2 regions of the Loktanella sp. M215 genome follow, and region 2 is predicted to be linked to the other one. Evidence: riboswitches for the same ligand, from Rfam matches in the RefSeq annotation. Region 2 holds a riboswitch; the other holds the start of a gene.
What was found. Region 2 has a riboswitch for glycine ahead of gcvT (glycine cleavage system aminomethyltransferase GcvT). Riboswitches for the same ligand answer to the same signal wherever they lie in the genome.

Region 1 (4,382 bases), on a different contig from region 2:
ACGAATCCGATCAGGGCCGCGGTGACCGCAGCCAGCAGAGCTAGTGTCACGGGCCTCAACTGTATCATGGGAATACTCCGTAATCTAGCTTCGGTCCGGCGACCGCAAGTTCGGCAAAGACCCACAGACAGGCCACAAGAAAGGACGAAGGCTGCACGATGAGGGCGACCAGCGCCATCGCCAGTTATATCTCGCCACCACTGCTCGTGCAGAGGGCCGTGTTCAGGCTGCTGACCGCGAGGGACATGGCCATTGCATCCAGAAACGGTCCGTTTGAGCTTTCTTCATTATATACGGGAACAACAGGCGTAAGCATGGTCTGTTTCTGCGTCTCGACGAGGGCGGCATCCGCCGACAAGTTGGGTTTGACGATGCTTATCATGCTATCCTATTTCGATGTCTGGGCGTGACGACATGTGTCGCTGCGCTCGAATAGAGCACATGCGGTGCAACAATGTTTATAAAGTGGCCGCCTGTGGCCATATTTATGAAACATTCGACTGTGGTGTGTATTGAAGGCAATCCTGGTTAAGGTATGTGCCTCGCTTCTTGCAGAAGGGGATCTTCGGCATGCCCTCATAGTAGAATGAGGAAACCACAAATGAGATTTTAAACCCAAACTGCTATATTAAATACTCTTCCTTGCCCTTAATGGTATTTATAGCCACCTCCCAAAAACCACCGTTTGTAGAACGGTTCACCAGACCGGACATTGGTGCATGTGCAGCGAAGGTCTGAAAGGTCCGCTTACCCGACCTTCGTGCGTTCTGCGGCGCAGGTCCGGTTTGGGCAGGCACGGGGGGCTGAGGTCCGAACGTGCCGGGACGGGAGCAATGACGAGACACGGGATCTCCGGCATCCCGAGGAGAGGCCGGAGGTCCCGTCTGGATCGCCATGCCTCAGGCGGGCATGTCGGCCTTGATGCGGTCGCCGATGATCTCGGCCGTGGCGGCGGAGAGGGTCCAGCCCAAGTGACCGTGGCCGGTGTTGTAGTAGACGCCGGGGCGTTTGCCGGCGTCTACCTTGGGCAGCATGTTGGGCATCATCGGGCGCAGGCCGGCCCAGGGCACGGCGTGTTCGGTGACGACGTCGGGGAAGTAATCCTCGACCCATTTGACCAGCGGGCGGACGCGGTCGTCGCGGATGTCCCAGTTGTAGCCGTTGAACTCTGCCGTGCCCGCGATGCGCAGGCGGTCGCGGCCCAGACGCGAGGTCACGACCTTGGCCTTGTCGTCCAGCAGGCTGACCCAAGGGGCGGCGTCGCGGCTGGCATCGTCGTCAAGCTTGACGGTGATCGAGTAGCCCTTGACCGGGTAGATGTTCACGCGGTCGCCCAGCATCTTGCCGAATTTGCGGCTGCTGACACCGGCGCAGACGACGAGGGCGTCGAAGGAATCGTCGAACTTGGCACCCTTGTTGTCCTTCCAGTGGACGGTATGACGGGCGTCCTTTTGCACGATCTTCGTCACGTCGGAGCTGTAGTGGAAATCGACGCCCTTGCGCTGGCAGGCCTCTGACAATCCGCGGCTGTAGAGGTGGATGTCCCCCGTGGCGTCCGAGGGGGTGAAGAAGCCGCCATAGAAGTCGCCGTGGACGGTGGGTTCGATGGTCTTGATCTCTTCCTGGGTGACGGCCTGCCGTTCGAGCCCGCCTTCGGCCAGCAGGGCGTTGACCTTCATCGCGTGGTCATAGTCGGATTTCGTCTTGTAGACGTGCAGGATGCCGCGTTCCTCGATATCAAAGGCGAAGCCTTCCTTGGCGGCCGTGGCGTGCAGGTGTTCGCGGGCGGCGATGGCGAGGCGGACGGTTTCGACGGTGTTCTTGCGGTAGTGCGGGATGTTGGCCACGAATTCGGCCATCCAACTGTATTTATGCCAACTGGGCTTGGGGTTCACCAGCAGCGGCGCGCTGCGCTGGGTCATGTATTTGAGGCCCTTGAAGACCGTGGACCACTGGTTCCAGACCTCGGCGTTGGAGGCCGAAAGCTGGCCGCCGTTGGCAAAGGAGGTGTCCATCGCCGCATAGCGGTTCTGGTCGAACACGGTCACGTCGTAACCCCGGTTCAGCAGCGCATAGGCGGTTGTCACGCCGGTTACACCGGCGCCGATGACGGCAATTTTCTTCATCCGTTCAAGTTCCTTGCAGCAGATCACGTCTGGTGCGGACCATCCGCACCGCGACCCCCTCTGTCGTCGAACCTGAGAGTTTACGGGACGCGTGCCCGTTTTCCCCTTCGGTGGACCCTGCACGCGCGGGGCCGCTTTCCAGATCGTCGGCTTGGCGTGCAGTCCTTTTTGCCTGAGAGTTTCCGGGGGGTTGCTCCTTCGGCGCCGGAATGAACCGGTCTCTCCTGCACAAGCTTGTGTGACGGGGTTTGGTTAGGTCCGAATGCGGGCTGCGGCAAGGGTGAATACGTGGCGGGGCACCGGTATTGCGCATCGCAGCGGGTGTCGCCCGTTTTTCGGGCAGCCTGCCGCGCTGCCGCGCGCCGGGTGCGCGAGTGCTGCGGGTCACGGGGGCGTCGTCAACTCGCCCTGAAGACACCGCAATCGGCAGGTTGAAGGATAGTGGGGCGCTGCCAGAGGATGACTAAGAACCATGGTTTTCAAAAGACACCTCATGGCGGTGCTGACGGCCTGCGCGCTAGCCGGTTCCGGTGCGGTTGCCCCCGCCCGGGCTGCGACGGTAGCGGTGGATCAGAACAACCCGTCGGCGCAGGCCGGCTTTTGCTACACCTCCACCGGGACCCTTTGCGGGCAGTCGTTCAAGCAGACAGGGGATACACTGGCGGGTGCCGGCATTTATCTCAGTTACCTATTCCTGAACCTCAGCAACGCGGTCACGCTGTCCGTCTTCAGCACCTATGGTCCCACGCCCGGCGGTCTGATCGCCTCTGGCACGCAGATGGCAGGGGGCACCGGATGGGTCGATGTCTTCTGGGATTCGGTGGCGGTCACGCCGGGCCAGACCTACTATCTGGTCGCGTCCAGTCGGCTTCCGAACATTGCGTCCTATCCTTCCGGCAGTACCTACGCGGGGGGTAATGCGCTTTATGCAGGCAATGCGAACGCCTACCGCGGCTACGACCTGACGTTCCGGACCTACGCGGCGGTGCCGGACGTGATCGTGACGCCGTCGCCGGTACCGCTGCCCGCCGGCCTGACGCTGCTGATCGGCGCGCTGGCGGCCTTGGGAGTCATGCAACGGCGACGGCGGCGGACGGTCTGACGCGCGTCCCTATTTCTCGTGCAGGGCTTCCTGGCTGCGGTAAAGCGGCTTGGTCAGGTAGTGCAGGATCGTCTTTTCCCCGGTGTGGAGTTCGACATTGGCCTGCAGGCCGGGGCGCATTTCGATCTTTTGCTGCCGGGTGCCGAGGTTTTCGGTGTCCACACGCACGCTGACGCGGTAGTGCGGGTCGCCGTCCGGTCGGCGGTCGTCCTTGAAGGTGTCGGCAGAGATGTTCTGCACCACGCCCGTCAGGCTGCCGTAGATCGTGTAGTCGTAGGCCGACAGCTTGATCGTGGCGGTCTGGCCCGTCGTCACGTTGGCGATGTCCTGCGGTTTCACACGCGCCTCGACGTAAAGGGCGTCGTCGAGGGGGATGATCTGGAAGATCTCCTCGCCCGGGCGGATCGTGCCGCCGATGGTGGTGACGCCAAGGTTGTTGACGACGCCGCGCATCGGCGCGCGGATCACCGTGCGGTCCAGCTGGTCGGTGGCGTAGGCCAGTTGCTGGTTCAGCTTGGCGAGGCCTGCCAGCACTTCGGAGTATTCGTTGGCGCGGGCGAGGTCGGCGCCGGTGACGATCTCGTTATACTTGATCTCGGCGTCGGCGTAGGCCTTGCGGGCGCGGGTCGTCTCGGACAGGGAGACGATTTCGCGCTTCAGCATGTCCTCCATATCGTCGAGTTCGCGCTTTGATTCGGTCATGATGCGCTGGGCGCCGTCCACCTTGGAGGCGTAGTCGGCCTGACGGGCGGCGAGCAGCTGACGCTCTGACGCGACCATGTCGGGGCTGGCGTCGGCGATGTCGGACGGCACATCGAAGTCGAAGAGGCCGGCCATCTCGGCCTCCAGCCGCAGGCGGCGGATGTCGGCGGCGGCGATCTGCTCGGACAGGTCACCGACCTGTGCGAGGAATTGCGTGCCCTGCAGGCGGGCGAGGACCTGACCGTCTTCGACGGTGTCGCCTTCGCCGACGAGGAGTTCGCCCAGGATGCCGCCTTCGAAGTTCTGGATGATCTGGGGGCGCGACGCGCTGGCGACCTCGCCCGGGGCGCGGACGATTTCATCGACCCAGGCGAATTTTGCCCAGACGATGAACAGAAGGACCGTGGCGCCGACCAGCCAGATGATCAGCGAGGGGCGCCGCATCTGGCCTT
Region 2 (4,382 bases):
TGTTCTGGGAAGCGATGCCGAAATCGGCCTATGGCAAGATCACCAAGAAGCTGATCCGCGCCGAGCTTGTCGCACGGGGTGACGCGGCCAGTGGCTGAGGGTCGCCACTTGGTCCATCCCGGCCCGGTGGCCGGGGACCGGATCACCGCCGTGCCCTGCGTGGCGACACACCGGCGCGTCAGGTTGCGCGCCGGATCGACCCTGTTGCAGGCCATGACCGACGTGGCAGGCGATATGGGGGCGTGGTTCGACCTGCGCGATCTGCCGGTGGCCACGCTGACCTTCGTTCGCCCTGCCCCTGCGCCCGACGACACCCATGTCGCGTGGTACAGCGACGCCATGACTCTGCCCAATGCCACGATCCGGCGAGCCGGGGCGCATCTGGGCCGGCGGGACGGCGCGTCATTTGCCCATGTCCACGGCTTGTGGTCCGACACTCAGGGCGGCCATCACGCCGGCCATCTGCTGGCCGAGGCGACGGTGCTGTCACAGGATCACGTGGTAGACGTCTGGATCCTGACAGGCGCTCTGATGGACAGCCTGCCGGACGCGGAGACGGGCTTCACTTTGTTCTGTCCCGTCCGGACCGGATGTGTCGCGCGGCCGAACGCCGTGCTTGCCGCCATCAGGCCGAACATGATGATCGAGGACGCTCTTGCAGAGATCACCGCGGCGATGGATGAGCCTGCCGTTGCGGTCAAAGGTCTTGGCAGCATTATAGGCACGCGACTAGAGAGGGGAACCGGACTGGACGACCACGCGACGGAGGTGCTGCTGACTGATGACACGGGCAGGCATGTGGTGTCCGTTGGCTTTGCCGGGCCGGCCGTCGCAGGAGCGCTGGCCAAGGGGGTCAATCGGGTCTGCGTGACTTTCGAGGTTCTGATGCTAGCTAGTTTTGGCTGACGACCGCTGCACCAGGCGCTGGATGTGTAATCCATTCACAATGACGCACTCCGACCTCCAACGACACTCTGGCGCCGCACCGCGCTTTCTGCAGCTGCCAGGACATGCTGGCGCATGAGCGCAACCTTGTGGACGGGCACTTTGATCTGGTGACCATCGCGACGTCCGACGCCAACCACTAAGAGATTACCAAGGCGTCCCTGAACGCAGGCTTCTATTTCTTGTGCGAAAAGCCGATGACCATGACCGAAGAGGAAGGCGAGGACATCGTCGCAAGCGTGCGCGACACCTGCCGCATCTGCGCCGTGAACTAGAGCTATACCGGTTAGAGCCTTGTGTGTCACATGCGGACGATGGTGGCGCGTGATGATCTGGGGGGCGTCCGCGTCGTGTTCGCCGAATTCTCCCATGGTCACCAATCCGGCGCCGCCGAAGCAGACAATCCGCGCGTTCGCTGACGGTATAACCAAGCGCAGGCAGGCGTGTCTGCACAGTTTGCAGACTGCGGCATTCACCCGCTGCACATGGCCATCTTTGACCCGTTTTTTCATGTGGCGCTGATCCATCTGACAGATGAAAAGCCTGACGTCCTGCGCAGACAAATCCGGGACAGCGACGTTCGCATTCTGTCTGAAACTGGAAAGAGAGACGATGCTGGCAACCAGCGCCTCACGTCCCGGACCCGGGGGGTGGCGGGTCCGTTTGACATGTGACGCAGATGGAACTGTTGTGAAGCAGTCCCGCGCCCGGGTCGGTCTGCGACTGAGGCGAATTTGATGGCGGCATGCGAGAGAGCACGGATTATAGACAAATCAAAGGGCATTGCCGGGCCAATATCCCAGGTGCCTTATGCTTGGCGTGCTGCACGTAATGATCCACCCGAATACCCGGTGCCGCGAATAATACCGCTTGCCTGCGACCTTTTGGACAGCTTACTAATCCATAGACGTCGGGAGAATCAGCATAGCTGATGCCGAAGGAGCAACCGCCCCGGAAACTCTCAGGCCCATGGACCGACGTCAAAACGAAGACTCTGGAGAGTGGCATACATAGTGTGCCCGCCGACGGGATAGCAATCTCAGGCACATGGACAGAGGGGGCATCACGCGTGAAAGCCTGGCTTTCACATTGAAGTGGTGCCGCAAGATACCTCAGGTATCTGGACGGCCCGTAGCCGAGAGGGCTGCCGATGTCGGACCTACTGCGTACCCCGCTACATGATCTGCATATATCGCTTGGCGCCAAGATGGTGGAATTTGCCGGGTATTCGATGCCAGTGCAGTACCCGATGGGCGTGATGCAAGAACACACCCACACCCGCGAAAAGGCCGGTTTATTTGACGTCAGTCATATGGGTCAGGTCATCATCAAGGGACCTGATTTCCAGTCGGCTGCACAAGCGCTGGAGACTCTGATCCCCGTCGATATTATGGGCTTGGCGTTGAACCGGCAGCGGTATGGTTTCTTGACCAATGATGCGGGCGGGATCATGGATGATCTGATGCTGGCCAACCGCGGCGATCACATTCTAGTCGTTGTGAATGCTGCATGTAAATCCGATGACATCGCGCACCTGAAAGCCAACCTGAGCGATTGCGCCGTGAGTGAAGTCACGGATCGCGCCTTGCTTGCCATACAGGGCCCAGCATCAGCGGCGGTATTGGCAGCACTCGACCCTGCGGCCGCTGAAATGCGATTTATGGATGTCGCGGTGTTGTCGTTCGACGGTGTTGCGTGCTGGGTTTCACGGTCCGGGTATACTGGCGAAGATGGATACGAAATTTCGGTGCCGGCCCATCAAGCGACAGCTCTTGCTGAACGGCTGCTGGCTCATCCTGATGTGGCACCAATCGGTCTTGGGGCCCGCGACAGCCTGCGCCTTGAAGCTGGGCTATGCCTCTATGGTCACGACATCGATACGCTGACGACACCGACACAAGCGGCACTGAATTGGGCAATCCAGAACGTGCGGCGCCGCGACGGCGCGCGGGAAGGGGGCTTTCCCGGCGCACCCGTTATTCTGGACGAATTGCAGGACGGTGCTGAACGTAAACGGGTCGGATTACGGCCAGACGGGCGCGCGCCGATGCGGGAAGGCGTGACACTTTTTTCTGGAATCGACGATGCTGCGCCTATTGGACAGATCACGTCCGGGGGGTTTGGTCCGACAGTCGGGCGCCCGATCGCGATGGGCTATGTGCCTGTCGCCCACGCCCAAAACGGTACGATTATTTATGGCGAACTAAGAGGTAAACGTCTGCCACTGACGGTCGTGGCCCTACCGTTCACGCCGCACAGTTTCAAACGCTGAATCGACGGAGAGACAAAATGAAATTCACTGAAGAACACGAATGGCTACGTCCAGAGGGCGATGTTGTGGTTGTTGGGATCACTGCACATGCGACCACCCAGTTGGGCGATATCGTCTTTGTGGAACTGCCAGAAGTCGGGGCGATCGTCGCGAAAGATGACGAGGTCGTCGTGATCGAAAGCGTCAAGGCCGCGTCTGACATCATGGCGCCGCTTGATGGTGAAATCGTCGAGGTGAACACCGCCTTGGCTGAAAACCCAGCCCTTGCCAATGAAGCCAGCGGCGACGCGGGTTGGTTTTTCAAGATCAGGCCGTCGAACCCGTCACAGATGGACGCTTACATGGACGAAGCCGCCTACAACGCAATGATTGCCTGAACGCCGGAGCTGACATGACTTTCGCCCCCACAGACTACTTGCCGTATGACTTCGCAAACCGGCGTCACATCGGACCATCCCCTACGGAAATGGCCGAGATGCTCAACGTCGTGGGGGCGAAAGATCTTGAGGCTCTCATGGATGATACCCTGCCGCAAAAAATAAGGCAGAAAGCACCGCTTGATTTCGGCAAACCGTTGTCCGAGCGCGAACTGCTGCATCACATGAAGGTCACCGCGTCCAAGAACAAAGTGCTGACCTCTTTGATTGGACAAGGCTATCACGGCACGGTTACGCCACCTGCGATTCAACGCAATATTTTCGAGAACCCGGCGTGGTACACGGCCTATACGCCGTATCAGCCTGAAATATCCCAGGGGCGGCTGGAGGCGCTGCTGAACTTTCAGACGATGGTGTCCGACCTGACTGGACTGGAAATTGCAAACGCGTCGCTGCTGGACGAAGCCACGGCCTGCGCCGAAGCGATGACGATGGCCCAACGCGTCGCCAAGACAAAAGCGAAAGGGTTCTTTATCGACGAAAACTGCCATCCGCAGAACATCGCCGTGATGAAAACCCGTGCGGCCCCTTTAGGAATAGAGGTGACAGTCGGTAATCCAGACGATCTGGACGCCACTGCTGTGTTTGGCGCGATCTTTCAGTTTCCGGGGACCTTTGGGCACCTGCGGGACTTTACCGCGGCGATCGCCAAACTGCACGAGGCCGCAGCGATCGGTATTATCGCCGCGGACCCATTGTCGCTGACGTTGTTCAAGGAACCCGGCGCA

Region 1: it holds a riboswitch for glycine, as region 2 does, so the genes downstream of both, GLR48_RS13215 (D-amino acid dehydrogenase) here and gcvT (glycine cleavage system aminomethyltransferase GcvT) in region 2, are expected to answer to the same signal.

The regions. Positions count from the first base shown of each region.
Region 1 covers NZ_WMEA01000001.1:2,693,771-2,698,152, reverse strand. Annotated here, with positions in the region: gene GLR48_RS13225 (glycosyltransferase family 87 protein) at 1-68, opposite strand, end outside; gene GLR48_RS13220 (hypothetical protein) at 185-382, opposite strand; gene GLR48_RS13215 (D-amino acid dehydrogenase) at 900-2,126, opposite strand; glycine riboswitch at 2,276-2,363, opposite strand; gene GLR48_RS13210 (VPLPA-CTERM sorting domain-containing protein) at 2,620-3,228, shown strand; gene GLR48_RS13205 (HlyD family efflux transporter periplasmic adaptor subunit) at 3,238-4,382, opposite strand, start outside.
Region 2 covers NZ_WMEA01000007.1:68,027-72,408, forward strand. Annotated here, with positions in the region: gene GLR48_RS24195 (acyl-CoA synthetase) at 1-98, shown strand, start outside; gene GLR48_RS24200 (hypothetical protein) at 109-906, shown strand; gene GLR48_RS26180 (hypothetical protein) at 942-1,457, opposite strand; glycine riboswitch at 1,847-1,932, shown strand; gene gcvT (glycine cleavage system aminomethyltransferase GcvT) at 2,096-3,217, shown strand; gene gcvH (glycine cleavage system protein GcvH) at 3,235-3,594, shown strand; gene gcvP (aminomethyl-transferring glycine dehydrogenase) at 3,609-4,382, shown strand, end outside.